4 regions of the Salinarimonas sp. genome follow, and region 4 is predicted to be linked to each of the others. Evidence: predicted binding sites of a transcription regulator. Region 4 holds the regulator's gene; each other region holds the start of a gene.
What was found. Region 4 encodes PhoB, which activates phosphate uptake and scavenging genes when phosphate is short. Its sites were predicted from a motif close to TGTCATNNANCTGTCAT; they were not measured.

Region 1 (7,345 bases), 320 kb from region 4:
GCACGTCGCGCTCCAGCACGATGGTCTCGGCTTCCTTGGGGATGCCGAGGAGCCCCAGGCGGGCGGAGAACTCGCCCTCGTTCATCACGCCGTCGCCGACGAGATCCGGATCCTCGCAATGATTCATCACGAGCGCGCCGACGTCGCGGGCGTAGAGCAGCGCCCGGCGCATGACGCGGGCGTTGGTGACGCAGCGCGCCCCGTCGGTGAAGGCGACGGCGCCGGCTTCGCCGAGGAGGCCGAACTCGGTCATCTCCCGGCCCTCGCGGCCCTTGGTGAGGGCGGCGGCGGGGAGCACGCGCACGACCGCCGTGTCGCGGGCGCGGCGCAGCATGTAGTCGACGATCGCCGGCTCGTCGACGGCGGGGTCGGTGTCGGGCATGGTGACGAAGGTGGTCACGCCGCCCGCGGCCGCCGCCTCGCTGGCGGAGGCCAGCGTCTCGCGATGCTCGGCGCCGGGCTCGCCGACGAAGACGCGCATGTCGATCAGCCCCGGCGCGAGCACCCGCCCGTCGCAGGCGACGACGCGCGCGCCCTCGGGCGCCGCCGGCGCCTCGCCCCAGACGACGTCGGCGATGCGGCCGTTCTCGACGAGGACGGAGCCGCGGCCCTCCCGCAGGCGCTCGGGGTCGACGAGATGGGCGTCGGCGAGGACGAGGGTGGTCATCGGGCCTCCGGGATCTCGTCGATCGCGCGGAACACCCGCTTGCCGTGGGCCTCGGCCGTCGCCACCATGTCGTCGGCGCCCGCCGACGGCCCGCCGATGCGCAGGACGCCGTCGCATTTCTCGACGAGCCGGCGCGCGATCGGATGGAAGATCTCGTCGAAGATCGGATCGCCGATCTCCTCGGAGCCGGCGTGCTCGATCAGCGGCAGCGCGTACCATTCGCCGAGCACCGGGAGGTGGCCGGCGCGGAACAGGGCGAGCGCCGTATCCATCATGGCGTCGACGTTGGCCTGGATCTTCGCGGGGTCGTCGCCGGTGCCGGAGCGGTAGGGCCCGGCGACGAGGATCATCAATGCGGCCATGGTCTCACCCGTTCGGCAGGTGCGAGGCGAGGGCCTCGAGCACCGCCATGCGCACGGCGACGCCCATCTCCACCTGCTCCTTGATCAGCGATTGCGCGCCGTCGGCGACGTCGGAGGCGATCTCGACGCCGCGGTTCATCGGGCCGGGATGCATCACGAGCGCGTCCGGCGCGGCGCAGGCGAGCTTCTCGGCGTCGAGCCCGTAATAGCGGAAGTACTCCTTCACCGAGGGCACGAAGGAGCCGTTCATGCGCTCGCGCTGGAGGCGCAGCATCATGACGATGTCGGCGCCCGCGAGCCCCGCGCGCATGTCGGTGTAGCAGGGGAAGCCCAGCCCCTCGATGCCCGCCGGCAGCAGCGTCGAGGGCGCGACGAGGCGCACCTTGGCGCCGAGCGCCGCGAGCAGGATCATGTTCGAGCGCGCCACCCGCGAATGCAGGATGTCGCCGCAGATCGCCACCGTCAGGCCCTGGATCCGTCCCTTGTTGCGCCGGATGGTCAAGGCGTCGAGGAGCGCCTGGGTCGGGTGCTCGTGCGCGCCGTCGCCGGCGTTCACCACGGAGCAGTCGACCTTGCGCGCCAGGAGATGCACTGCGCCCGCCGCATGGTGGCGCACGACGATGATGTCGGGGTGCATCGCGTTCAGCGTCGCCGCCGTGTCGATCAGCGTCTCGCCCTTCTTCACCGAGGAGGAGGCGACCGACATGTTCATCACGTCGGCGCCCAGCCGCTTGCCGGCGAGCTCGAAGGAGGCCTGCGTGCGGGTCGAGGGCTCGAAGAACAGGTTGATCTGCGTGCGCCCGCGCAGGGTGGCCTTCTTCTTCTCCACCTGCCGCGACACGTCCACCGCCTCGTCGGCGAGATCGAGGAGCGCCTCGATGTCGAGCGGCGAGAGCCCCTCGATGCCGAGGAGATGGCGGTGGGGGAAGCGAGGGCGCGGGTCGGACATGGACAGGAGCGTATAGACGCTCCGCGGCCGGGGGCAAGCGGCGCGTGGGCGCCCGGCGGCGCCCGCCATGCTCCCCGCGCAAGCGTGGCATTCGCGGGAACGACGACGATCGTCATGCACTTGTCAAGATCGGTGGGCAGGAGTCACCATCATCGGGCCGAGAGGCGTCTCGGCGGGAGCGACGGGTGTCGACGACATGAAGCTTCTGACGCGCACACAGGCTCGGCTCACCGGCCTCCTCAGCGGCGGGGACACGCGCTCCGACGCCCAGAAGATCGTCGACGCGCTCATCGCCGAGCGCGGCCAGAAGATCATGGACGCCTGGTGGTGGCCCGCGGCCAAGCCCCTGGTGGAAGGGGGCCTGCGCTACCCGGAGGCGGTGCGCATGGCCGAGACCATCGCGCCGCTCCAGGCGCACGCGGTATTCGACCACGTCTCGGATCGCCTGGGGCTCGACGTCGTCACCCGCAACCTCGAGCGCCTGCCGGCCTCGGGCAAGGTCGTCATCGTCTCGAATCACCCCACGGGCATTGCCGACGGCATCGCCCTGTGGAACGCCGTGAAGAGCCGCCGCCGCGACCTCGCGATCTTCGCCAACCGCGACGCGATCCGCCTCAACCCGCGGCTCGCCGACATCATCGTGCCGGTCGAGTGGCGCTCCGCCTTCAAGACCCGCGAGAAGACCCGCGAGACGATCCGGCTCTCCACCCGCGCCTTCGAGGAGGAGCGCGCGGTGGTGCTCTTCCCCTCCGGCCGCCTCGCCTACTGGAACGACGACGAGCAGCGCCTGTGCGAGCGGCCGTGGATGTCCTCGGCGCTGGCGCTGGCGCGCCGCTACGAGGCGCCGATCGTGCCGATCCACATGGGCGCTCGCAATTCCGGCCTGTTCCACTTCCTCGCCCGGGTGTCGACCGAACTGCGCGACATGACCGTGTTCTACGAGCTGCTGAACAAGACCGGCCAGCGCTTCACGGTCCATTTCGGCAAGCCGATCGCCCCGGAAGCGCTCGAAGGCGACCTCCAGGCGCTCACCGAGCGCATGCGCACCCACTGCTTCGAGACGCTCGCGCAGGATCCGGACGCCGCGTTCGAGGGGTGAGGGACCGGCGGGGGGCGACCCGCACGGAACCTTCAACGCACCGCTTCGGTTGCCGGCCCGGACCTATCTGGGGGAACCGTGCTCGACCTGTCGTCCGTCTCGCTCGTCTGGATCATCGTGGGCTTTCTCGCCTGCGCGGCGGTGATCGCCGTCGCGGGGACGATGCTGGCCGGGCGGGCGGACGTGCTCGCCGACCGGATCGGCTGGGGCGAGGCGCTGGTCGGCGCCGTGCTGCTCGGCGGCTCGACCTCGCTGCCGGGCATCCTCACCTCCGTCGTCACCGCCTATCAGGGCTTCCCGAGCCTCTCCATCGCCAACGCGATCGGCGGCATCGCGGTGCAGACGGCCTTTCTCGCCATCGCCGACCTGTTCTACCGCAAGGCCAATCTCGAGCATGCGGCGGCCTCCGCCGCGAACCTGTCGCAGGGCTCGCTGCTGGTGGCGCTGCTCGCCGTGCCGCTCGCCGCGACGGCGGGGCCTGACTGGTCGATTCTCGGCGTCCACCCGGCGACCCTCGTCATCCTCGGCGGCTACGCCTACGGCATCCGGCTCGTGAAGCTCGCCAAGGAAGAGCCGATGTGGTTCCCGCGCATGACGCGGGAGACGCAGGACGAGCAGAAGGAGGCCGAGGAGACCAACGAGGGCGAGGACGGGCAGACCCCGCTCGCGCGGCTGTGGACCGAGTTCGCGCTCCTCGTGCTGGCGGTGGGCGTCGCGGGCCTCGGCATCAGCCAGACGGGCATCGCCATCGCGGAGCGCACCGGCATCGCCGAGACGGCGGTGGGCGGCCTGATGACCGCGGTCGCGACCTCCCTGCCGGAGCTCGTCACCTCCGTCGCCGCGGTGCGACGCGGGGCGCTGACGCTGGCGGTCAGCGGCATCATCGGCGGCAACGCCTTCGACACGATCTTTCTCGCCTTCGCCGACATCGCCTATCGCGACGGCTCCCTCTACCACGAGATCGCCGACGCCAACCGCTTCGTGATCTCGGCGACCATCGTGATGATCGGGGTGCTGCTGATGGGCCTCGTGCGGCGCGAGAAGCAGGGTCCGGGCGGGATCGGCTTCGAATCGGCGACGATCCTCGTGCTCTACGCGCTCTCGGTGGTGGTGATGGCGCGGGCTTGAGCGTGGAACGTCAGCCGGGGTGCGCGGCTTGGCTCCGAAACGGACAGCGAAGGACACCCACCATGCCCGACGACAAGCGCCCGATCCCCCCGCAGGACCTCGACGAGAGCCGCCTCGACGCGGCCCGCCGACGCCGCGAGGCGGAAGGCGAGACGAGCCTCGGCGACGAGGCGATCGAGCACGCCCAGTCGATCCCCGATCACCACGAGCCCGGCGGCGATCAGGCGAAGCTCAATTCCAGCGGGATGTCGGAAGACACGGGCGACATCGCCCGGAAGGGATCCGAGCGCGCCGATTCCGCCGCCCAGGGCGGAAAGCCCCTGCCCCCCGGCGGCCGTCGGCGCGACTGAGGGTCGAGCGGCGCTCAGAGGCCGCGCTCCGCCAGCCAGGCGGACACGATCCGCCGCTCCTCCGGCGTCATCTGCGTGATGTTGTTCGGCGGCATGGCGTCCGTGAGAACGGATTGCGCGCGGATCGCGCTCGCGTGCCGAAGGATGTCGTCTGGGCTCTCGAAGCGCACGCCCTTCGGCGCCGAGGCGATGCCGGCCCAGGCGGGTTCGGTCGCGTGGCACATGGCGCAGCGGCCCTGGATGACGACCATCGCCTCCTGGAAGGCCGCCGTCTGCGCCTCCGGACGGTCGATGCCAGCCTCCCAGTCCACCGTGTCGAAGGTCGGGCGCCCCGTGACCGAGAGGAAGGCCGCGAGCGCGATCGCCGCCGCCGCCCCGCCCCAGGTCCACCAGACGTATCCCTTGCCGGCGTGCATCGTGTTGAAGAAGTGCCGCACCAGCGCGCCCGACACGATCACCAGCGCGACGATCGCCGGCGCGTAGGCGCTCGACCAGGCGAGCGGATAGTGCGTGCCGAGCATCAGGAAGAGCACCGGCAGGGTGAGATAGTTGTTGTGCAGCGAGCGCTGCTTGGCCTGCCGGCCGAGCTTCGGATCGGGCTCGCGCCCCGCCATCAGGTCGGCGACGACGATCTTCTGGTTGGGAATGATGACGAAGAAGACGGAGGCCGACATCCAGGTCGCGATCATCGCCCCCGTGTGCAGGAAGGCGGCGCGGTCGGAGAAGACCTGCAGGAAGGTGACGTTCATCGCGATGATGAAGCCGAACAGCACCGCGCCGAGCGCGACGTCGTTCCGGCCGAGCCGCGACTTGCACAGCCCGTCGTAGACGAGCCAGGACAGGCCGAGCGCCGCGATGCCGATCAGCCCGGCCTGCCAGCCGGTCAGGGCGAGCTTCGCCGGATCGACGGTATAGAGCTCGGCCTGGACGTAGTAGATCCACACGATCAGGAAGAAGCCGGTCAGCCAGGTGGCATAGCTCTCCCATTTGAACCAGGTGAGCTCCCGGGGCAGCTCGGGAGGCGCGACCAGATATTTCTGCATGCGGTAGAAGCCGCCGCCATGCACCTGCCAGGTCTCGCCCCCCACCCCCTTGGGCAGGCCCTCGCGCTTCCTGAGCGAGAGGTCGAGGGCGATGAAGTAGAACGACGAGCCGATCCAGGCGATCGCCGCGATGACGTGGATCCAGCGGCCGAGCTGGCTCGCCCATTCGGTGGTGACGGCGTCGATCATGTGCGGTGCTGCGCTGCGAAACGAATGGCGCGAGCGTAGAGCGGCCCGCGGCGCGTGGGAAGGGGGCGTTTGCGCGCGTCCTTCGGCGACCGCTCCCCCTTGACGCCCCCCGCGCCCGCGTCGGACATCTTCTCTCACGCGCCCCATCGACCCGAGGAGCCACGATGCCCCGCCTCTCGACGCACGTCCTCGACACCGCCCATGGCGGCCCCGCCGCGGGCGTCGCGCTGACCCTCGACCGGATCGAGCCCGACGGCTCGCGTACGCGCCTCGTCGAGACGACGACCAATTCCGACGGGCGCACCGACGCGCCGCTCCTCCAGGGCGAGGCCTACCGGGTCGGGACCTACGAGCTCGCCTTCCACGTCGGGGACTACTTCCGGACGAAGGGCGCGACGCTCGCCGAGCCCGCCTTCCTCGACGTCGTGCCGATCCGCTTCTCGATCGCCGAGCCCGACGGCCACTACCACGTGCCGCTGCTCGCGAGCCCGTGGAGCTACTCGACCTATCGCGGGAGCTGACCGTCATGCCCGTCTTCGACCCCGGCGCCGCCGCCTATCCCCGCGACATGGTGGGCTACGGCCGCACCCCGCCGCACGCCGCCTGGCCCGGCGGGGCGCGCGTCGCCGTCCAGTTCGTGATCAATTACGAGGAGGGCGGCGAGAACAACGTCCTGCACGGGGACCCCGCCTCCGAGGCCTTCCTCTCCGAGATCGTCGGCGCCCAGCCCTGGCCGGGGCAGCGGCACATGAACATGGAGTCGATCTACGAATACGGCTCGCGCGCGGGCTTCTGGCGGCTGTGGCGGCTCTTCACCGAGCGGGGCGTCCCCGTCACCGTCTACGGCGTGGCGAGCGCCATGGCGCGCCATCCGGACGCCGTCGCGGCCATGAACGAGGCGGGCTGGGAGATCGCCTCCCACGGGCTGAAATGGATCGACTACCGCGACGCGCCCGAGCACGTGGAGCGCCACCATATCGCCGAGGCCGTGCGCGTCCATGCCGAGGTGGCGGGGGCGCGCCCGCTCGGCATGTACCAGGGCCGCACCTCGGAAAACACGCTGCGGCTGACCATGGAGGAAGGCGGTTTCCTCTATTCCGCAGACAGCTACGCCGACGACCTGCCCTATTGGGTGAGCGACGGCCAGGGCCGGCCCTTCCTGATCGTGCCCTACACGCTCGACGCCAACGACATGCGCTTCGCCACCCCGCAGGGGTTCAATGCCGGCGACCAGTTCTTCAGTTACCTCAAGGACACGTTCGACCTGCTTCACGCGGAGGGCGAGAGCGCGCCGAAGATGATGTCGGTGGGCCTGCATTGCCGGCTCGTCGGCCGCCCGGGCCGCGCGGCGGCGCTGGCGCGCTTCCTCGACTACGCGACCTCGAAGGGCGGGGTCTGGTGCGCGACGCGCCTCGACATCGCCCGGCACTGGGCGCGCCATCACCTGCCGGCGGGAACGACGCCCGAGCGGATGTCGAAGCCGCTCTTCGTGGCGGCCTACGGCGACGTGTTCGAGCATTCGCCCTGGATCGCGGAGGCGGCCTGGGAGGCCGGCCTC
Region 2 (7,345 bases), 1.0 Mb from region 4:
CGCGTTCAGCGCCTCCTCGACGGTCTTGGCGCCCGACCACACGAGCTCCAGCTCCTCGTTGATGACGTCGCGGATCTGGACGAAGTTGCCCAGACGCAGGCCGCGCGAGCTGCCGGTCGGCTCGTTCAGCGTCATCTGCTGGACGGACACGTCGGTGCCCGGGTTGGCCTCGTAGAAGCCCTGCGTCTGCGACAGCTCGTAGGCCGCCATGGTGATCGGCAGGTACCCGGTCTCCTGGTGCCACTGCGCCTGGACCTCGGGCTGCGACAGGTACTCGAAGAACGCCGCGACGCCCTCGTACTCCGCCTCGTCGTGGCCCTGGAGCACCCACAGCGTGGCGCCGCCGATGATCGAGTTCTGCGGCGCGCCGGCCACGTCGTCGTAGTAGGGCAGCATCGCCACGCCGACCGGGAAGTCGGTGTTGGCGTTGACGCCCGCCTGCGCGGCCGAGGAGTTCATGTAGATCGCGCACTCGCCGGTGTAGAACAGCGGGGCGCTGTCGGAACGACGGCCGCCGTACTTGAACACGCCCTCGTCGGCCCAGTCCTTCATGTTGGAGATGTGACGGACATGGAGGTCGCTGTTGAAGGCGAACTCGGTCTCGAGGCCGTTGAAGCCGTTGTCGAGCGTCGCGAAGGGGACGTTGTGGTAGGCCGAGAAGTTCTCGAGCTGCACCCAGGACTGCCAGCCGGTGGTGAAGCCGCAGGTGGCGGCGCCCGCCTCGATGATCTTGCGCGAGGCCTCGGCGACCTCGTCCCAGGTCTTCGGCGGGCTCTCCGGATCGAGGCCGGCAGCCTCGAAGGCGGCCTTGTTGTAGTACATCACCGGCGTCGAGGAATTGAACGGCATGGAGAGCATGTTGCCCTCCGGATCGGCGTAGTAACCGACGACCGACGGCAGGTACTCCGACTGGTCGAAGCCGTCCGAATGCTCCTGCATCAGCTCGTAGACCGGGTAGATGGCGCCGCGGGCGGCCATCATGGTCGCGGTGCCGACCTCGAAGACCTGCACGATGTGGGGCTGCTCGCCGGCGCGGAAGGCCGCGATCGCCGCCGTCATCGTCTCGGTGTAGTTGCCGCGGTAGACCGGGACGACCTCGTACTCGTCCTGCATCGCGTTGAAGCCTTCGGCGATGGCGGCGGTCTTCTCGCCGAGCTCGCCGCCCATGGCGTGCCACCACTGGACCTCGACCTGGGCGTTCGCGGCGCCGGCCGCGAGCATGAGAGCCATGGCCGAGGTGCCGGCCAGGATCGTGCGGGTGAAGGACATGGACGTCTCCCGTTCGTGAAAATCCCCGTCGCCCCGGCCGGTCTAGCCGGGGTCGCGACGTGAGCGCCTTTTCGTGACGCTTCGTTACGGCTCGATGACACTGAGCCGGCTAGACAATAGGCGCGACGAGGCCTGCGGCGCAAGCGCGCTCGGTGTCCGCGCACCCGCACCAACCCGTTGATCTTTAGTTGCTTTTGGTGGCAGAACGGGGCGCCGGATGCCCCTTCCGCTCGCAGCGCAGGCGCGAGAATCGTGTGGACAACGAGCGACCGCCCCGGCTTGCGCGACGCCGGGGCGGCGAAACGAATCCTACGGAAACCGAATATTCTCAGCCTTCCTTGATTTCGATCGCTTTCGGTTCGCGCTTGGCTTCTTCGGGCTTCGGCACGGTGATCTTGAGGATGCCGTCGCGGAAGGCGGCCTCGATCCGGTCGGGATCGGGGTCGAAGGGCAGCGGCACACGCCGCATGAAGGAGCCGTAGCTGCGCTCGAGCACGTAGGCGTTCTCGCCCTTCTCCTCGTGCTCGCTCTTCTTCTCGCCGCGAATGACCAGGCCGTTGTCGGCGGCCTCGACCTTCACGTCCTCGCGCGCGACCCCGGGGAGCTCCGCCGAGATCTCGACGCGGTCCTCCTTGTCGGTCATGTCGAGGGCCGGGAAGCGGCGCTCGCCGAAGAGGGTCGGCATCTCGCCGCCCATCTGCCGGAACAGGCGGTTCATGTCTTGCTGGATGGTGGCGAGGGGATCACGTTCCTCGCGCCAAAGAGGAAACGGGCTGCGCATGGACAGGCCTCCTGGGAGTGATCGGGCGGCGCTCGCGGCGCCGCGCCGCACGATGCGCTCGTGCGCCCAGCGGGCGGTTGACCTTCGTCAGCGTGGCCGTGCTGGACCGCGGCCCGCCGATCGGGTTAAGCGGCTTCTCCCGCGCGTTTCCGGACGGAGCCTTCCATGTCCCTCGACAGCGTGCGCGCCTTCTTCGCCGAGCGCGCACCCGACATCGCCGTGATCGTCACCGAGGCGTCGAGCGCCACCGTCGCGGAGGCGGCGGCCGCCCACGGCGTGGAGCCCGCGCGCATCGCCAAGACGCTGACGCTCGCGGTGGGAGACGGGACGGTTCTCGTCGTCGCCGCCGGCGACGCGCGGCTCGACAACAGGAAGATCAAGGCGACCTTCGGCGCCAAGGCGAAGATGCCAGACGCCGAGACGGTCGCGGCGCTCACCGGTCATCCCGTCGGCGGCGTCTGCCCGTTCGGCTTGGCGACGCCGCTGCGCGTTCATTGCGACGTGTCGCTGAAGCGCTTCGACGTGGTCGTTCCCGCCGCCGGCGCGATCAACGCCGCCGTCTTCATCGCGCCGGAGCGCATGGCCGCGCTCGCGGGGGCGACCTGGGTGGACGTCTGCCAGACGCCGGAAGGGCCGGCCGAGCCGGCCTGATTCGGGCCCGGTCAGGCCCGGGCGATCCAAGCCTCGAGCGCGTCCGCCTTCGCCGCGTCGGCCGGGTCCTTGCGCAGATGCGCGAGCACGCCACGGGCGTCGCGTCGGTCCGCCGGGGCGGGCGCCTCCTGAAGGACGAAGTCCAGCCCCTCGTCGCGTTCGCGCAGCAGTTGCTCGACGAAGACGTGGCGTCGTTGCGCATCGATCCAGCTGATATCCGAATCGAGAATGGACGCGATTTCACGGAGGCGACGCAACATCTTCTCTTTGGGTGTCATGACCTGAGGGATCTCTCGACGGCTGAACGAACGCAATCGCGAGCATGCCCATTTGGTGCTAGACTGTCATCCTCCAAATCGTCGCAAGGTGAAATCGTTTTATTCCAATCAGGGTGCCACGCGGATACATTGCGATTAGCATACTTAGCAGTTGTTAAAACCGAAGAGACGGCAGCGATCTACTATCCTCGTTAGTTAGAAGGATCTCCGGTTGCTTGCTCGCGCAGGTCGGGGTATCGTCTCGCCATGAACGCCCACACGCCCCCGCCTCCGGCCGAGACAGACGCCGCCGCGCCCGCGCCGGGGCGGCTCGCGGCCGTTCTCGTCGGCGGCGCCGTTTTCCTGCTCGCGGGGGCGGGGCTGCTGCTCTGGGCGAGCCAGGGGGCGGCCGTTTTCAACGACGTCGTACTCGCCGCATTGGCATGGTGCTTCTGAGGGATTATCTCGGGGCCGGAAACATCAGGGCTTCGTGATATGACCGACCGCACCCGCCGCCTCGTCCTGCCGCTCGCCGCCTTCCTGTTCGGCCTCGTCGCGCTCGGCATCGCCGCCGTGCTGACGCTGACGCCGCAGGGCCGCGAGGTCGCCGCCTCCGATGTCGGCGGCCCGTTCAGCCTCGTCGCGCACGACGGCCGGCCGGTGACGCACGAGGACTTCCTCGGCGAGCCGCACCTCGTCTTCTTCGGCTTCACCCATTGCCCGGACGTGTGCCCGACGAAGCTGTTCGAGATCGCGGAGACGCTGGACGCGGTGAAGGAGCGCTCGGGCCGGGACGTCAAGGCGCTCTTCGTCACCGTCGATCCCGAGCGCGACACGCCCGAGGCGATGCGGAGCTACGTCTCCAGCTTCGACGACCGCATCGTCGGCCTCACCGGCTCGCCCGAGGCGGTGGACGCCGTCGTCTCCGCCTACCGCGCCTTCGCCCGCAAGGTCCCGCTCGACGACGGCGACTACACGATGGAGCACACCGCCATCGTCTACATCATGGACGAGGAGGGCCGCTTCGTCGCGGGGCTCAACACGGCGCAGGCCCCCGAGGACGCGGCGAGCGAGCTGCTGTCGCGGATTTGAGGGGAGGAGGCGAGAAATGAAAAGCCCCGCCGAAGCGGGGCTCGAGGAATGCTCGAAAGCGTCTCAGGCTGCGCGCCGCTCTCGTTGAGCGTGCTCCTCGGGGCGCTGATTGCTCAGGAGCCACGAGACCTTCTTCACGTCGCCTCCCAAAGCCCTCGCCGACGCCAGGCAGGCGGCCTGAAGCACTTGCGCAAACGGCATTTCCTGTCTCCCCATTCCGGTCACAGGGAAAGCCCCGTAACACCTGACATATGCATCCAGTTCCCGGCCAAGGCAACAGTGACACTCCCGATAGGGTGTGCCCGAAGCCCGTCGACGATGCCACGAGCATATTGCCGATCTGTTGCATTGCCAAGGTAGACTCGCACGGTGTCGGCCTTCAGCTCCGACTGAGCGAGCCGGATCGCCCCCGTGATGTACGCGTACGTGAACTCGGCGAGGAGATCGGGGTCGAGATCGGTCTCGTACCGCGGGCTCAGCGTGTTCCAAACGAGACGCACCTCCGCGTGGGGGCTTCCTGAAAGCTTATGGTTGACATGTGTAAAGGCCTCGTACACCGGGCCCTCGCCACCGTCTCGCACGAGACCGTAGATCCCGTATCGTGGATCTGGAGGGCTCTCGTTCACGATGCTCCGCGCGTGCTGCAGCTGTGGCTCGGCATGCTCGCGGAAAAGCTCGTTCTCATCGAGGAACGGCGCCCATTGGTCCCACAGGACGTCGAAACATCGACTGGTCAAGCGTCTGAGAGTCAGCGTCATATCAATCCGTCTCGGTGAATGTCACGTCGCATCGCGCAACGGTGATCCGCGTCGAGCGCCACCATTGAATTGTCTCATGCGATTTCTTCCGACAGTTCTAGACCTCAATTTGAAAGCCCCTACTCCGCCGGCATCTTCCCCGGAGCATCGCCCTTTCGCGCATCGCCCTTTCGTGCGCCGCGGCGTCGTTTCGGGGCGGGGGCGAGGCCGTGGGCGGTCTTGTGCCAGTGGTGGGGGCGGTGCAGGAGGTCGAAGAGGCCGCGCCAGGCGCCGACGCTGACGCCGAAGAAGTAGACCGGGAGCAGCGGCACGAGCCGGAGCAGGTCGAGGCGGCGGCGCCGGCGCAGGCCCTCGACGACGACCGCGACCGCGCCGAGGAAGCCGAACCCGAACGTCGTCGTCGCCAGGGTCGCCGCCACCAGCACGACCGGGTCGCGGACGTGCTCCAGCGGCGTGAGGTCGAGCCCCGCGATCGGCAGGCCGAGCATCGTCACGACGAGGGCCGCGAGGCTCAGCGGGAAGAGCAGCGCCGAGGCCACCGTGCCGCCGACGAAGAGCCAGGTGGCGCAAAGCCGCGCGAGCCCGAGCCGCCGCGCGGCGCCCAGCGGGTCGCGGGTATGGGTGATCATCGTCTGCATGTAGCCCTTCATCCAGCGGGAGCGCTGGCGCAACCACACGGAGAGCCTGGGCGGCGCCTCCTCCCAGGTTGTGGAGGGCAGGTCGGCCGTGCGCATCCCGAGCGCGGCGATGCGCAGGCCCATGTCGGCGTCCTCGGTGACGTTCCACGCGTCCCAGCCGCCGAGGCGGCGCAGGGCCGCGGTGCGGAAATGGTTGGAGGTGCCGCCGAGCGGGATCGGCAGGCCGAGCGCGAGGAGGCCGGGATTCACCACGTCGAACAGGGCCGCGTATTCGAGCTTGAACAGGATCGTCAGCGTGCTGTCCGCGCGTTCCCGGATGGACAGCCGCGCCTGCAGGCAGGCGAGGTCGGGCCCCGCGGCGGCGAAGGCGGCGGCGGCGAGGCGCAGCTGGTCGGGCTCCGGCGCGTCCTCCGCGTCGTAGACGACGGTGAGCTCGTCGCGCGCGAGCGGCAGGGCGGCGTTGAGCGCGCGGGGCTTCGTCGCCGGCGCGCCGGGCGGAACGGTGAGGATCTCGAAGCAGGACGGCAGGCGCAGGGCCCGCAGGGCGGCGCCTGTGCCGGGATCGTCGGCCTCGACCAGGAGCTTGATGTCGAGCTTCTCGCGCGGATAGTCGAGCCGCAGGATGTTGTCGCAGAGCTGCCGGGCCATCTTCGCCTCGTCGCGCAGGGGCACGAGGAGCGTATAGGTCGGCAGCGTGGAATCGGGCGCGCGGGGCGGCGATCGGCGGGGCTTCGTGCTCACGCGGATCGCGCAGGCGGCGAGGCGCAGCCAGGACAGGGCGAGAAAGACGAGCGAGGCCGCGAGCGCCGCCCAGGCGAAAGCGCCGTCGACGGCGAGACCGGCGACGAGCGCCACGACGGCGACGCCGAGGGCGATCGCGCCCTGCGCGCGGCTCGCCCCGCCGCGGCAGGAGAGATGCGGCGCGGTGCGGGCGAGCCCGTCGGCGGCCTCCTTCGCGATCTCGGGCCCGCAGCGGGCGAACACCGCCTCGCGCAGGGCGTCGGGCGTCGTCAGCGCCAGCGTCCCGGCGGCGCCGCGGCCCTGGGCCAGCAGCGCGGCGATCGCCGCCCCGCGCGGGGCGGCGACGAAGCGCGGCAGGCCGGGACAGGGCTCGAGCGGCGCCATGCCGACGTCGAGCGCCGTGACCGGCCGCGTGCCCGCCGCGACCGCGACACGGCCGAGATAGGCGGCGCCGATCTCGTCCGCGAGCGCGCTGTAGAAGGTCTCCGGCGCGCACCAGCCGTTGGCGAGGAGCGCCGTCGCCGCCGGCTCGCCCGTCTCCCGCGCCCGCCGCGCCGCCCGGCGCAGATCGCCGGACGCGATCCCGCGTCCGGCGAGAAAGGCGATGTCCAGCGGCAAGCCCTCCCCCTTCGCGGCGCCGCCCTCCGGCGCCCCGTCCCCCGTTCCCTGCATTTTCGCCGTCCCCTTCACTTTTCGTTATGATTGCAATCAAGCAAGGCAGTCGACGGAAATCTACGCCATGGGGCGTGCGGGGCCGAGGTGATTCGCGCGGGTGTATAGGGAGAGGGGAAGCAATTTCTGAGTCGAGGGGCTGCCAAAGCGCACTATTCGATTTTAGACTATTACAATTTCGTCTATTCGAGAATCGCATCCACCTTCCGAATGCGATGAATCGAAAAAGCACGCACACCGCCGAATACGCCGAGATGCTGAAGCTTCTGGTCGAGGAGCGGAACGCCGTGCCCTTGACCCAGACCCAGCTGTCGGAGGTGTTGCCGTTTCCCCAGCCGGTGATCAGCAAGATCGAACGCGGCGAGCGCCGCCTCGACGTGATCGAGCTGCGCATGTTCTGCACGGCGATCGGGATGACCTTGCCGGATTTCGTGCGGAAGCTGGAGGAGAGGCTGGAGCGGTTGCCCGCTCAGGAGGACGCAAGCG
Region 3 (7,345 bases), 260 kb from region 4:
TCGGCGGGCTTCGCCGCGGTCGAGCTCCCCGACCGGCTCCTCGGCGTGCTCGGCGGGGCGGCGCTCGGGGCGGCGGGGCTCTACCAGTTCACCGCGTTCAAGCTCTCCTGCCTCGTCGCGGTCGGCGCGCCGTTCAGGCCGCAGGCCTCCGGCTGGCTGGCGAGCCGTCGCGCGGTCTTCCGGCTCGGCCTCGCGCAGGGCGCGCGCTGCGTCGGCTGCTGCTGGGCGATGATGGCGGTGCTGGTCGTGCTCGGCGCCATGAACCTCGTCTGGATGGCGGTCTTCTCGGCGATCATGGCGGCGGAGAAGACGATCGCGACCGAGCGCGCGGCGAAGATCGTCGGCGCGGGGCTCATCGCCGCCGGCTTCGCGCTCTCGCTCGACGCCGTGGGCGGGCTCGAGGCGGTCGGACGCTATCTCGCGGGGTGAGGAGCGCGCGAGCGTCTGCACGCGATGTCACCCCGGCAGCCATGCGAGCCACGCGGCCGGCACCCACGCCTCCAGAGCCGTGACGAGGCCGAGCCCGAGCCCCGCGATCAGCCCCACCGCGAGCAGCCCCACCACGATCCCCGCGCCCACCCAGGCGCCGTCGCGCTCGATCATGCCGAACCCCATCAGCACGATGGCGATGGCGGGGGGCGTGTTGCCGATGAAGGGGATCGGCAGCGCCATGATGGCGGCGAGCACCAGGATCAGCAGCCCGAGCGGGCGCCGCGCACGCAGCCGCGTCATGCCGATGGCGCGCGGCCTGGCGAAGCGCTCGATCCGCCGCAGCTTCGGGGCGGTCCAGGCGACGACCCGCTGCAGGAAGGCGGTCTGGACGGGTCGCCGCGCGAGCCGCTGCGGCAGCCAGAGCGAGCGGCGCAGGATCAGGAACTGGAAGGCGACGAGGACGATCAGGATCGCCGCCACGGTCGAGAAGCCCGGCGGCGTCGGGATCAGCATCGGCGCGGCGAAGAGAATCAGCAGCACGCCGAAGGCCCGCGCCCGCAGGCGGCGGACGATCTCGCCGAGGGTGATCGTGGGGTCCGGCTCGTCCGCCACGAGCCGTTCGAGAATCTGGGAGGTGCGCTGCACGTGCGAGCCGGGTCCGAGTGGGGGCGCCCCGCATATAGAGGCTCCCCCCGGCCCGCGCCATGGGCGCGGCGATCCTCAGTGCAGCGTCAGCATCCCGTCGACCGCCTTGAACTCCGCCGGCTTGATCAGCCGCTCGTGCGAGACCCTGACGGAATGCAGCGGCCCCTCGAGCTCGCGCTCCCAGAAATCGAGGAAGCCCTTCAGCTCGGGAAAGTCCGGCGCGAGGTCGTAATCCTGCCAGACGTAGGTCTGCAGGATGCCCGGGTGGTCCGGCAGGCGGTAGAGGATATGAGCCGTCGTCAGGCCGTAGCCCTCGAGCTGCTTCACGAACGCGGTCGACGCCATCGGGCTCCTCCGTGCGTGCGGCGATAGACGCCGGCCGCGCGGAGCGTCACGTCCCGACGCGATATCCGGCTGGCGACCATGATGCCACAGAAGCGGCGACGCTCAAGCCTCGGAATGCACTTTCCTGCATGAAATCAAGGCGTTAGCAGCATGTCTGAAAGAGTGCTGCCACGCTTCCGCGGCCGGATGCTAGCACTCCGACCGATCGAGTGCCAAAAATATACGCTCCCCCTCTTGAAGCGCGGCCATGGCCGGATTACCTCGGCGTCCGGACGGGGCGCGGCGCGACATCCGCGCGCACCCGTCCGGTGAGGATCATGACGATCTCGCATCACAAACGGAGACTGAGAAGCCATGAAGTTCCGTCCCCTGCACGACCGGGTGGTCGTTCGCCGCATCGAGGCCGATCAGAAGACCGCCGGCGGCATCATCATCCCCGACACCGCCAAGGAGAAGCCCCAGCAGGGCGAGGTGGTCGCGGTGGGTCCCGGCGCCCGCAACGAGAAGGGCGAGGTGGTCGCGCTCGAGGTGAAGGCCGGCGACCGCGTGCTCTTCGGCAAGTGGTCGGGCACCGAGGTGCGCATCGACGGCGAGGACCTCCTGATCATGAAGGAAAGCGACATCATGGGCGTGCTCGACGCGTCCGAGGCGGCGAAGAAGGCCGCCTGATCCCCCCGATATCAACGTCATGTCTCTTTCGGAGTGACGAAAATGGCTGCCAAGGACGTCAAGTTTTCCGCCGACGCGCGCGACAAGATGCTGCGCGGCGTCGACATTCTCGCCGACGCGGTGAAGGTGACGCTCGGCCCGAAGGGCCGCAACGTCGTCATCGAGAAGTCGTTCGGCGCGCCCCGCATCACCAAGGACGGCGTCACCGTCGCCAAGGAGATCGAGCTCGCCGACAAGTTCGAGAACATGGGCGCGCAGATGGTCCGCGAGGTCGCGTCCAAGACCAACGACCTCGCCGGCGACGGCACCACGACGGCGACGGTCCTCGCCCAGGCGATCGTCAAGGAGGGCGCCAAGGCGGTGGCCGCGGGCATGAACCCGATGGACCTCAAGCGCGGCGTCGACATGGCCGTGGAGGCCATCATCGCCGACCTCAAGGCCAACGCCCGCAAGGTCACCAACAACGACGAGATCGCCCAGGTCGGCACCATCTCGGCGAACGGCGATTCCGAGATCGGCCGCTTCCTCGCCGAGGCCATGGCCAAGGTCGGCAACGAGGGCGTGATCACGGTCGAGGAGGCCAAGAGCCTCGAGACCGAGCTCGACATCGTCGAGGGCATGCAGTTCGACCGCGGCTACCTCTCGCCGTACTTCGTGACCAACGCCGAGAAGATGCGCGTCGAGCTCGAGGACGCCTACGTCCTCATCCACGAGAAGAAGCTCTCGAACCTCCAGGAGCTGCTGCCCGTGCTCGAGGCGGTGGTGCAGTCGGGCAAGCCGCTCGTCATCATCGCCGAGGACGTCGAGGGCGAGGCGCTGGCCACCCTCGTCGTCAACAAGCTGCGCGGCGGCCTCAAGATCGCGGCCGTGAAGGCGCCGGGCTTCGGCGATCGCCGCAAGGCCATGCTCCAGGACATCGCGATCCTCACCGGCGGCACGGCGATCAGCGAGGATCTCGGCATCAAGCTCGAGACCGTCACGCTGAACATGCTCGGCCGCGCCAAGAAGGTGGTGATCGAGAAGGAGAACACCACGATCGTCGACGGCGCCGGCTCCAAGGCCGACATCGAGGCGCGCGTGGCGCAGATCAAGGCGCAGATCGAGGAGACCACCTCGGACTACGACCGCGAGAAGCTGCAGGAGCGCCTCGCCAAGCTCGCCGGCGGCGTCGCGGTGATCCGCGTCGGCGGCGCGACCGAGGTCGAGGTGAAGGAGCGCAAGGATCGCGTCGACGACGCGATGCACGCCACCAAGGCCGCGGTCGAGGAGGGCGTGCTGCCGGGCGGCGGCGTCGCGCTGCTGCGCGCCGTGAAGGCGCTGGCGGACCTGAAGCCCGCCAACGACGACCAGAAGACCGGCATCGAGATCGTGCGCCGCGCGATCCAGGCGCCGGCCCGCCAGATCGCGCTGAACGCGGGCGAGGACGGCTCGGTCATCGTCGGCAAGGTGCTGGAGAACGCCGACTATTCCTTCGGCTTCAACGCCCAGACCAGCGCCTACGGCGACATGTTCGCCTTCGGCGTGATCGACCCGGTGAAGGTGGTGCGCACCGCCCTGCAGGACGCGGCGTCCGTCGCCGGCCTCCTCGTCACCACCGAGGCGATGATCGCCGAGAAGCCCAAGAAGGCGTCCCCCGCCCCCGCCGGCGCGCCCGACATGGACTTCTGATCCGCCGGCCGCACGCTCGGCCTGCGGCGCGCCCCCTCCTCCGGGAGGGGGCGTTTTCGTTCGGTGCGGTCCTCCGGGCCGCTTCGCGGCCCACCTCCCCTCGGGGAGATGGCGGCGCGCGCCTCATCCCGGCCGCTGCGAGGACGTCTCCAGCTCCTTGCGGCGCTGGAGGCCGAGCCTGCGCTCGCGGTAGATCACGAAGATGCCCGACGCCGTCACCAGCACGGCGCCCGCGATCACCGCCGCCTCCGGCCATTGCCCGAAGACGAACCAGCCGAGCAGTGTCGCCCAGATCATGGTCGTGTACTCGAAGGGCGCGACGAGGGAGGCGTCGGCGTAGCGATAGCTCTCGGTGAGCAGGATCTGCCCGATCCCGCCGAGAATGCCGATGCCGATCAGCATGGCGAAGTCGAGGGGCGTCGGCATGATCCAGCCGAAGGCCGCGGTCGAAAGCCCGATCAGCGTCGTCACGGCCGTGAAGTAGAACACGATGGCGCCCGTGCGCTCGGTCGCGGTGAGCCGGCGCACCTGGATCGTCGCGCCCGCCGTGCAGCAGGCCGCGCCGATGGCGAAGAGCGCGCCGACGCTCGCGCCCTCCGCGAGCCCCTCCGACCCGAGCCGCGGGCTCAGCATGATCAGCACGCCGACGAAGCCGACGCCGACCGCCGACCAGCGATAGGCGCGCACGGTCTCCTTCAGGAGGAGCGCCGCCAGCACGACCACGATCAGCGGCGCGGCGTAGCCGATCGCCACCGCCTCCGTCAGCGGCAGATAGGCGAGCGCGGAGAAGCCGAGCACCATCCCCGTCGCGCCGATGATCGAGCGCAGCAGATGGCCCTTGAGGTTGTGCGTGCGCACCGCGTTCACCACCGCGTCCGAGACGGCGAGCCAGGCGATCAGGGGCACGAGCGCGAAGGCCGAGCGGAAGAAGATCAGCTGCCCGGTCGGGTACGTCGCCGAGGCGAGCTTGATGCTCGCCGCCATCAGGGTGAAGGCGAGGGCCGAGAGGATCTTGAGGCTGACGCCGAGGGCGGGTTTCACGGGGCCGGATTCCGGGAGGTCGCCTTTTCTTGAAGCATGCGCGCCCAGGCGGGAGAAGAGCCGTCCGTGCGCCCTCCGATGCGCGTCCCGCGCATGCCGCGCGCAACGAGCGGTGCGGCGGATCGCCCGCATCCGCGGAGAGCGCGCCGCCTCGTCATCAAAGTGCAATGGAGAATCGGTTCTTGTCCGGAAAACCGCCGGAGCGGAGCTGAAGAGTGACCGAAGACGATCAATCGATCCGCGTGCGGACCTTGTTCCTGTCGGATTTCCATCTCGGCACGCGCGACTGCCAGGCCGACATGCTGCTCGCCTTCCTGCGCCGTTACGATGCGGACGTGATCTATCTCGTCGGCGACATCATCGACGGCTGGAAGCTCAAGAAGGGCTGGGTCTGGCCGCAATCGCACAACGACGTGGTCCAGAAGCTCCTGCGCAAGGTGCGCAAGGGCGCGCGGCTGATCTACCTGCCGGGGAACCACGACGAGTTCCTGCGCGACTATATCGGCGCCAATTTCGGCGGCATCGAGGTCTGCGAGAAGGCGCTTCACGAGACGGCCGCCGGGGAGAGGCTCCTCGTCATCCACGGCGACCAGTTCGACATGGTGGTCAAGCACGCGAAGTGGCTGGCGCACCTGGGCGACTGGGCCTACTCTCTGGCGCTCGTATCGAACACCTACGTCAACGTGGTGCGCCGCCGGCTCGGGCTGACCTACTGGTCGCTCTCGGCGTGGGCCAAGCTGAAGGTCAAGAACGCGGTGAACTTCATCTCCAAGTTCGAGGAGTTCCTGGTGGAGGAGGCCCGCGACCAGGGCGCCACCGGCGTCGTCTGCGGGCACATCCACCACGCCGCCCAGCGCGACATCGGCGGGATGCGCTACCTCAATTGCGGCGACTGGGTCGAGAGCTGCACGGCCGTCGTCGAGCATTACGACGGCCGGCTGGAGCTGATCCGCTGGGTCGAGGCCATGGCCGCCGAGGCCGCCGAGGCCGCCGACGGCGAGGCGCCCGCGCCGGAGCCCGTTCGGCCCGCCCGCCTCGCCAGGCGCCGGGACGCCGAGATCGCCCCCGCGGCGGCGGGCTCGAAAGCCGTCGCCTGATGCGCCTTCTCGTCGCGACGGACGCCTGGCGTCCGCAGATCAACGGCGTCGTGCGTTCGCTGGAATACATGGCGGAGCTCGCCCCCGAGTTCGGCGCCGAGGTGAGCCTCGTCACCCCGAGCGACTTCCGCTCCGTGCCGATGCCGACCTATCCCGAGATCCGCCTCGCGCTCGCGCGGCCGCGGGCCATCGCCCGGCGCATCGAGGAGCTTGCGCCCACCCACATCCACATCGCCACCGAAGGCCCGATCGGGATCGGGGCGCGCAAGATCTGCCTCGCCCACGGCTTCCCCTACACGACGAGCTATCACACCCGCTTCCCGGAATACGTCGCCGCCCGCGCGCCGGTCCCCGAACGCTGGATCTACCGGGCGATCCGCCGCTTCCACAATACCGGGCGCGGCATCATGGTCGCGACGGACTCCCTCGAGGCGGACCTGCGGCAGCGGGGCTTCGCCAACATCCTGCGCTGGGGCCGCGGCGTCGATACCGAGCTGTTCCGCCCCCGCGAGCGCCGCGTCGTCGAGGCGCCCGGCCCGATCTTCCTCTATGTCGGCCGCGTCGCCGTGGAGAAGAACATCGGCGCCTTCCTCGCCCTCGACCTGCCCGGGACCAAGGTCGTCGTCGGCGACGGCCCGGCGCGGGCCGAGCTCGAGCGCAAGCATTCGGACGCGGTGTTCCTGGGCGCGAAGACCGGCGAGGCGCTCGCCGAGGTCTACGCCTCGGCCGACGTGTTCGTCTTTCCGAGCCTCACCGACACGTTCGGCATCGTGCTGCTCGAGGCGCTGGCCTCGGGCCTGCCGATCGCGGCCTACCCGGTCACCGGCCCGCTCGACGTGGTCGGCGACAGCGGCTGCGGCGTGCTCGACCAGGACCTGCGGGCCGCCGCGCTCGCCGCGCTCGAGATCCCCCGCGATCGCTGCCGCGCCTACGGCGAGACCTTCACCTGGCGCGAGAGCGCGCGGCAGTTCTTCGGCAACATCCGCAAGGCGGCGGGGAACGAGCCCGTGGTCGACGTCTCGCGGCTCTGACGCGACGGCGGCGGCCCGTGGGTCAGCCGATCCCGAACCACACGCTCGCGATCCCCAGGAAGGCGAAGAACCCGATCACGTCCGTCACCGTCGTCACGAACGGGCCCGACGACACGGCGGGGTCGATCTTGAAGCGGTCGAGGACGAGCGGGATCACGATGCCGCCGAGCGCGGCGGAGACGAGCGTGATGACGAGCGCGAGGCCGATCACCGGTCCCAGGCTCGGCAGGTCGAACCACACCGCGGCGACGATCCCCATCAGCACCGCGAACGCCGCGCCGTTCAGGAGCCCTACCACGATCTCGCGGCGCACGATGCGCATGGCGTTGGCGCGGCCCAGCTGGCGCGTGCCGAGCGCCCGCACGGCCACCGTCATGGTCTGGGTGCCCGCGTTGCCCCCCATGGAGGCGACGATCG
Region 4 (7,345 bases):
GGTACATTCCCGGCCGGTCTATCACGGCGCCTTCGTGGCGGTCTGGGTGGGCGTTCCGGCGCTTCTGCTCGTGCTGATCTGGCTTCTCTTCCAGGGCACGATCGTCGACCGGCTGATCCTGGCCAGCCTGCCGCCCTCCATGACCGACGGCGCCTCGCCGGCGCAGCTGTCCCTGTATCTCACCGAGGTCAAGAACGTCGCCGGCGGCATGATGTTCGGCGAGCCGTCCCCGGAGATCCGCGCCGCGGCCGATCGCTACGCCGCCTGGTCGCAGATCGCCCGCTGGGCGATGGTCGTCGCGGCGCTGGGCCTGTCGATCCTCGCCATGGTGGTCGCCCGCGCCCGCCTGCGTCCGCTGTTTCGCGCCCGCCAGGGCTTCGAGCGCGCGCTGTCGATCCTGATGGTGACGTGCTCGGTCCTCGCCATCTTCACCACGATCGGCATCATCGGCGCGCTGCTCTACGAGGCCTGGCTGTTCTTCGCCATCATCCCGCTCGGCGAGTTCCTCTTCGGGCTCAAGTGGGAGCCGCAGATCGCCATCCGCGCCGACCAGATCGCCGGCGCCGGCGCCTTCGGCGCGATCCCGGTCTTCGTCGGCACGCTCTTGATCGCCACGATCGCCATGGCGGTCGCGGTGCCCATCGGGCTGTTCTCGGCGATCTACCTCACCGAGTTCGCGAGCGACCGCATCCGCGCTGTGGTCAAGCCGATGATGGAGATCCTCGCCGGCATCCCCACCGTCGTCTACGGCTTCTTCGCCGTCATCGTGGTCGCCCCGGCCATCCGCGGGGCGGGCATGGCGCTCGGCATCCCGGTCGCGCCGAACACCGCGCTCGTCGCCGGCGGCGTGATGGGCATCATGATCATCCCGTTCATCTCGTCGATGACGGACGACGCGCTCAACGCGGTCCCGCGGTCCATGCGCGACGGCTCGCTGGCCATGGGCGCGACCCAGGGCGAGACCATCATGAAGGTGCTGCTCCCGGCGGCGCTGCCCGGCATCGCCGGCGGCATCCTGCTGGCGGTGAGCCGCGCCATCGGCGAGACCATGATCGTGGTGATGGCCGCCGGCCTGATCGCCACCCTGACCTTCAACCCGCTCGACTCCGTCACGACGGTGACCGTGCAGATCGTCACGCTGCTGATCGGCGACACCGAGTTCGACAATCCGAAGACGCTCGCCGCCTTCGCGCTCGGCCTCGTCCTCTTCGTCGCGACGTTGGGCCTGAACATCATCGCCCTGCGCATCGTCCAGAAATATCGAGAGAAGTATGACTGACACGGCGCAAATCGGTTCGTCGCCCGTCGACTGGACGTCGTCCGAGGCGGATGCGCGGCGCCGCCGCCGCCGGGCGTCCGAGTCGCGGCTGCGCCTCTACGGCGTCATCGCGATCGGCACCGCGCTCGGCCTGCTCGCGATCCTGATCGGATCGCTCGTCCTGTCGGGCTACAAGGCCTTCACGCAGACCGACGTCGTGGTCGACGTCTACATCGACCCGGAGATCGTGAACGCCGAGGATCCGGCGCGCGGCAACTACCGCGCCATCGTCAACCAGACGATGGAGGGCCTGTTCCCGGACGCATCCCCGGCGGAGCTGCGGGTCGCGCGCGACGTCCTCACGAGCAACGCGCACTTCATGATCCGCGACTACGTCGTGGCGAACCCGGGCTCGATCGGCGAGACGGTGCGGCTCGAGATCCCCGCGTCGGACCCCTACGACCAGCTCGCCAAGGGCGAGATCGACCGGGATCTGCCGGAATCGCGCCGACGGGTGAACGATATCGGGCTCGCGCTCTACGACCGTCTGGACGAGCAGGGGCGGATCGAGACCGAGTTCAACACGGCCCTGTTCACCAACGCCGACAGTCGCTTCCCCGAGCTGGCGGGCCTGTCCGGCGCCGTCGTCGGCTCCTTCTTCGCGCTGCTCGTGTGCTTCCTGCTCAGTTTCCCGATCGGCATCGCGGCGGCGGTCTACCTCGAGGAGTTCGCGCCGAAGAACAAGTGGACGGACATCATCGAGGTGAACATCAACAACCTCGCCGCCGTCCCCTCGATCGTGTTCGGCCTCCTCGGCCTCGCCGTGTTCCTCGGCTGGTTCGGCATGCCGCGCTCGGCGCCGCTCGTCGGCGGCATGGTGCTCGCGCTGATGACGCTGCCGACCATGATCATCGTCACCCGCGCCTCGCTGAAGGCGGTGCCGCCCTCGATCCGCGAGGCGGCGCTCGGCGTCGGCGCCTCGAAGCACGAGGTGGTGCTGCACCACGTCCTGCCGCTGGCGCTGCCGGGCATCCTGACGGGCACGATCATCGGCCTCGCCCAGGCGCTCGGCGAGACGGCGCCGCTCCTGCTGATCGGCATGAACGCCTTCATCACGAGCCCGCCCGGCGGCCTGCTCGACCCCGCGACGGCCCTGCCGACGCAGATCTTCATCTGGGCGGACAGCCCGGAGCGCGGCTTCGTCGCGCGCACGTCCGCCGGCATTCTCGTGCTATTGGGCTTCCTGATCCTGATGAACCTGATCGCGATCCTTCTGCGCAACCGCCTGGAGCGGAAGTGGTGAGCGAGCGAGGAGACGACATGACCGCCATGCATGCCCCCGCCGCGGCGCCGGACGCGCCCGCGCCCGCGCTCGACAAGACCGAGACCGTCCGCGTCCCGCTGGAGGCCGATTACGGCGCCAAGGTCGACGCCCGCGACGTGAACGTGTTCTACGGCGCCAAGCAGGCCATCTACAACCTGACGATCGGCATTCCCGAGCGGGCGGTCACCGCCTTCATCGGCCCGTCCGGCTGCGGCAAGTCCACGTTCCTGCGCTGCCTCAACCGCATGAACGACACGATCGAGGGCGCGCGCGTCGACGGCACGATCACGATCGACGGCAAGAACGTCTACGATCCGGATCTCGACGTCGTGACGCTGCGCGCCCGCGTCGGCATGGTCTTCCAGAAGCCGAACCCGTTCCCCAAGACGATCTTCGAGAACGTCGCCTACGGCCCGCGCATCCACGGCCTCGCCAAGTCGAAGGCGGACCTCGCCGAGATCGTCGAGGCCTCGCTGCGCAAGGCGGGCCTGTGGGAGGAGGTGAAGGACCGCCTCGCCGAGACCGGCACCGGCCTCTCCGGCGGCCAGCAGCAGCGCCTGTGCATCGCCCGCGCCATCGCGGTCTCGCCCGAGGTCATCCTCATGGACGAGCCCTGCTCGGCCCTCGACCCGATCGCCACCGCGCGCATCGAGGAGCTGATCGACGAGCTGCGCCAGAACTACACCATCGTCATCGTCACCCACTCGATGCAGCAGGCGGCGCGCGTCTCCCAGAAGACCTGCTTCTTCCACCTCGGCTATCTCGTCGAGGAGGGGCCGACCGACCAGATCTTCACCAATCCGCGCGACAAGCGCACGCAGGACTACATCACCGGCCGCTTCGGCTGAGCCCTGCCCCTGCTCTCGAGGAGACGGACCCCATGTCCCAGCACACCGTCGCATCCTTCGACACCGAGCTCCAGGAGCTGCGCCGGTCGATCATGGAGATGGGCGGCATCGCCGAGAAGATGCTCGCCGACGCCACCACCGCCCTCGTGCGCCGCGACGTCGGGCTCGCCCAGTCGGTGGTCAGCACCGACTACCGGCTCGACACGATCCAGCGCGACATCGAGGAGAAGGCGATCCTCACCATCGCCCGGCGCCAGCCCATGGCGATCGACCTGCGCGAAGTGATTTCCGCCATCCGCATCGCCTCCGACATCGAGCGGATCGGCGACATGGCGAAGAACATCTCCAAGCGCACGCTCGCCATCTCCGGCCAGTTCGAGCCGCAGCGCGTCGTGCTCGGCGTCGAGCGCATGTCGGACATGGTGCTCGGCCAGCTCAAGGACATCCTCGACGCCTACACCCAGCTCGACGTCGACAAGGCGCTCGAGGTCTGGCGCCGGGACGGGGCGACGGACGCGCTCTACAACTCGCTCTTCCGCGAGCTGCTGACCTACATGATGGAAGATCCGCGCAACATCACCTTCTGCACGCATCTCCTGTTCTGCGCGAAGAACGTCGAGCGGATCGGCGACCACACGACCAACGTCGCCGAGACGATCCACTACCTCGTGACCGGCCAGCCGATCACCGCCGAGCGCCCGAAGATGGATCGCACGGCCTACGAGACCGGCCAGACCGACGAGGCGCCCGGCGGCCCCGCCGCGCCGGCCTCGTGAGGGAGCGCGGAGCGACGCGGACATGACGACGCGGATCCTGGTGGTCGAGGACGAGGAGCCCCTCACGCTCCTCCTGCGCTACAATCTGGAGGCCGAGGGCTACAAGGTCGACACGGTCGCCCGCGGCGACGAGGCGGAGCTGCGCCTGCGCGAGCAGGCGCCGGACCTCGTCCTGCTCGACTGGATGCTGCCGGGTCTCTCGGGCATCGAATTGTGCCGGCGCATCCGCGCGCGCGCGGAGACCGAGCGCCTTCCCGTCATCATGCTCACGGCGCGGGGAGAAGAGGGCGACCGGGTGCGCGGCCTCGCGACCGGCGCGGACGACTACATCGTCAAGCCGTTCTCCGTGCCCGAGCTGCTCGCCCGGGTGCGCGCGCTCCTGCGCCGCGCCAAGCCCGCCCATATCGCGAGCCTGCTCGCCGCCGGCGACATCGAGCTCGACCGCGAGACGCATCGCGTCCGCCGCGCCGGCCGGGAGCTGCATCTGGGCCCCACCGAGTTCCGCCTGCTCGAGTTCCTGATGCAGAGCCCGGGCCGCGTCTTCACCCGCGAGCAGCTCCTCGACGGCGTTTGGGGGCACGACGTCTACATCGACGAGCGGACGGTCGACGTCCATGTCGGGCGCCTGCGCAAGGCGATCAACACCCGCGACACCCTCGACCCGATCCGCACCGTACGCGGCGCCGGCTATTCCTTCGACGAGACCTTCGCCAAGTCCGAGGGCGGCGGCGTCGGAGCACCGACCGGCACGGATTGAGCTGCGCGCAAGCCTGGTTTGCGCCTTCGGGTCTGGTTTCTTACGTGCTGCGCTGCGAAACGCCGTCGTGGTATGGCTCTGCCCGTAGGCCGAGCACTTCCGCGAAAGGGAAAAGATGTCGGACACCGCCGCCCCGGGCGCGATCGCAGCCCCGCCCGTCGACTGCCACGTGGAGCGCGTCACGCTGGTCGAGCACTATACCGACCGCCTCTTCCGCTTCCGCACCACCCGTCCCGCCTCGTTGCGCTTCCGCTCCGGCGAATTCGTCATGATCGGGCTGCCCGGCGGCGAGCGGCCGGTCTTCCGCGCCTACTCGATCGCGAGCCCGAGCTGGGACGACGAGCTCGAGTTCTTCTCGATCAAGGTCCCCGGCGGCCCGCTCACCGAGCGGCTTCAGCGCATCGCCGAGGGTGACGAGATCCTGATCAAGAAGAAGCCCACCGGCACCCTCGTGCTCGACGCGCTCGCGCCCGGCAAGCGCCTCTACATGCTCTCCACCGGCACCGGCATCGCGCCCTTCGCGAGCCTGATCCGCGATCCCGAGACCTACGAGAAGTTCGACGAGGTGATCCTCACCCAGACCTGCCGCCGCGTGGCCGAGCTCGCCTACGGCGAGAACACGGTGCGGGCGCTCGTCGAGGATCCGCTGGTCGGCGAGATCGCCGCGCCCCGTCTGACCTTCTACACCACCGTGACCCGCGAGCCTTATGCGCGCACCTTCCGCATCACCGAGGCGATCGAGACCGGCCGCCTCTTCGCCGATCTCGGCGTGAAGCCGCTCGACCCCGAGACGGACCGGGTGATGATCTGCGGCTCGATCGAGATGACGAAGGATTGCCGCGCGCTCTGCACGGCGGCGGGCCTGGAGGAGGGCTCGAACGCCAAGCCCGCCCATTTCGTGGTGGAGCGCGCCTTCGTCGGGTGAGCCGTCGTCGCGCGCCTCAGTACCCGACGGCCGCACCGTCCTTGCGGGGGTCCGACCCTGCGACGTAGCCGCCGTCCACCTTGGCGACGAGCTGCGCGCCGCCGAAGCCGAAGCTGGCGTCGGGCGCCTCGACCGTGACGTCGTGGCCGCGGGCGCGCAGGCCCTCGATGACGCTCTCGCCGGCGAAGTCCTCCACGGCGACGCCGAGGCCTCGCGTCACCCGCCAGCGCGGCGCGTCGGCGGCGGTCTGCGGGTCCTGGCTCCAGACCTGGGTGCGCAGCACCATCTGCAGGTGCCCCTGCGCCTGCATCGGCCCGCCCATCACGCCGAAGCTCATCAGCGGCGCGCCCCCCTTCGTCAGGAAGCCGGGGATGATGGTGTGGAACGGGCGCTTGCGTGGCCCGACCCGGTTCGGATGCCCCGGCGTCGTGACGAAGCCGAGCCCGCGGTTCTGCAGCGCGATGCCGGTGTTCGGCACGACGACGCCCGAGCCGAAGCCGGCATAGTTCGACTGGATGAAGGAGACCATCATCCCGCTCTCGTCGGCGGCGGTGAGGTAGACCGTCCCGCCGGCCTTCGGCGCGCCGGCGCCGAAATCCTGCGCGCGCCCCTCGTCGACGAGCCGGGCGCGGCTCTCGAGATAGCCCTCGTCGAGGAGATGGGCGGCGGTGACGTCCGTCATCGCGGCCGGGTCGGCGACATAGGCCTCCGCGTCGGCGAGCGCGAGCTTCATCGCCTCGATCTCGAGATGGATCGCCTCGATGCTGTCCGGCGCGAAGCGCTCGAGCCGCAGATGCTTGATCATGCCGAGCGCCATGCAGGCGGCGATGCCCTGGCCGTTCGGCGGGATCTCGTGCAGCGCGACGTCGCCGTAGGTCGAGGAGACCGTGCCGCACCAATCGTTCTCGTGTGCGGCGAGATCGTCTTCCGTCAGCACCGCGCCGTTGGCGCGGGCGAAGGCGGCGATCTCCTGCGCCAGCACGCCGCGATAGAAGGCCTCGCCCCGGGTCTCGGCGATGAGCGCGAGGGAGCGGGCGATGTCGGGGCGCCGGACGAGCTCCCCCGCCTGCGGCGCGCGGCCGCCCGGCATGAAGGCCTCGGCGAAGCCCGGCTGGTCCTTCAGGACCTTCGCGCCGCGCGCCCACAGCGCGCCGATCACCGGCGTCAGCAGGAAGCCGTCGCGGGCGTAGCGAAGCGCCGGCTCGAACAGGGCGTCGAAGGGCAGCTTGCCGAAACGGCTCGAGAGGTCGACCCAGGCCGAGACGGCGCCGGGCACGGTGACGCTCTCCCAGCCGCGCTCGGGCATGCCGTTCGGAAAGCGATCCGGCGTCCAGGCGGCGGGCGAGCGGCCGGAGGCGTTGAGCCCGTGCAGCTCCCGCCCGTCCCAGAGGATGCAGAAGGCGTCGGAGCCGACGCCGTTGCCGGTCGGCTCCAGCACGGTGAGCGCGATCGCGGTC

Region 1: a site for PhoB is predicted at 2,089-2,105, ahead of ABL310_RS13335 (1-acyl-sn-glycerol-3-phosphate acyltransferase). Genes of this name have one in related genera too.
Region 2: a site for PhoB is predicted at 1,353-1,369, ahead of ugpB (sn-glycerol-3-phosphate ABC transporter substrate-binding protein UgpB). Genes of this name have one in related genera too.
Region 3: a site for PhoB is predicted at 4,953-4,969, ahead of ABL310_RS13095 (UDP-2,3-diacylglucosamine diphosphatase). Genes of this name have one in related genera too.

Annotation. Positions count from the first base shown of each region.
Region 1 covers NZ_CP157794.1:2,872,879-2,880,223, forward strand. The annotation lists gene ABL310_RS13320 (dihydroorotase) at 1-667, opposite strand, end outside; gene ABL310_RS13325 (DUF4406 domain-containing protein) at 664-1,029, opposite strand; gene ABL310_RS13330 (aspartate carbamoyltransferase catalytic subunit) at 1,034-1,978, opposite strand; gene ABL310_RS13335 (1-acyl-sn-glycerol-3-phosphate acyltransferase) at 2,175-3,077, shown strand; gene ABL310_RS13340 (sodium:calcium antiporter) at 3,156-4,205, shown strand; gene ABL310_RS13345 (hypothetical protein) at 4,268-4,555, shown strand; gene ABL310_RS13350 (urate hydroxylase PuuD) at 4,570-5,787, opposite strand; gene uraH (hydroxyisourate hydrolase) at 5,952-6,308, shown strand; gene puuE (allantoinase PuuE) at 6,314-7,345, shown strand, end outside.
Region 2 covers NZ_CP157794.1:3,559,850-3,567,194, forward strand. The annotation lists gene ugpB (sn-glycerol-3-phosphate ABC transporter substrate-binding protein UgpB) at 1-1,269, opposite strand, end outside; gene ABL310_RS16415 (Hsp20/alpha crystallin family protein) at 1,598-2,050, opposite strand; gene ABL310_RS16420 (YbaK/EbsC family protein) at 2,216-2,701, shown strand; gene ABL310_RS16425 (hypothetical protein) at 2,713-2,979, opposite strand; gene ABL310_RS16430 (hypothetical protein) at 3,226-3,414, shown strand; gene ABL310_RS16435 (SCO family protein) at 3,454-4,050, shown strand; gene ABL310_RS16440 (hypothetical protein) at 4,272-4,808, opposite strand; gene ABL310_RS16445 (glycosyltransferase family 2 protein) at 4,928-6,859, opposite strand; gene ABL310_RS16450 (helix-turn-helix transcriptional regulator) at 7,114-7,345, shown strand, end outside.
Region 3 covers NZ_CP157794.1:2,816,662-2,824,006, forward strand. The annotation lists gene ABL310_RS13065 (DUF2182 domain-containing protein) at 1-429, shown strand, start outside; gene ABL310_RS13070 (exopolysaccharide biosynthesis protein) at 457-1,077, opposite strand; gene ABL310_RS13075 (usg protein) at 1,153-1,422, opposite strand; gene groES (co-chaperone GroES) at 1,777-2,091, shown strand; gene groL (chaperonin GroEL) at 2,134-3,759, shown strand; gene ABL310_RS13090 (DMT family transporter) at 3,883-4,800, opposite strand; gene ABL310_RS13095 (UDP-2,3-diacylglucosamine diphosphatase) at 5,016-5,897, shown strand; gene ABL310_RS13100 (glycosyltransferase family 1 protein) at 5,897-6,928, shown strand; gene mgtE (magnesium transporter) at 6,951-7,345, opposite strand, start outside.
Region 4 covers NZ_CP157794.1:2,552,604-2,559,948, reverse strand. The annotation lists gene pstC (phosphate ABC transporter permease subunit PstC) at 1-1,279, shown strand, start outside; gene pstA (phosphate ABC transporter permease PstA) at 1,272-2,561, shown strand; gene pstB (phosphate ABC transporter ATP-binding protein PstB) at 2,579-3,430, shown strand; gene phoU (phosphate signaling complex protein PhoU) at 3,463-4,206, shown strand; gene phoB (phosphate regulon transcriptional regulator PhoB) at 4,229-4,963, shown strand; gene ABL310_RS11825 (ferredoxin--NADP reductase) at 5,079-5,888, shown strand; gene ABL310_RS11820 (gamma-glutamyltransferase family protein) at 5,905-7,345, opposite strand, start outside.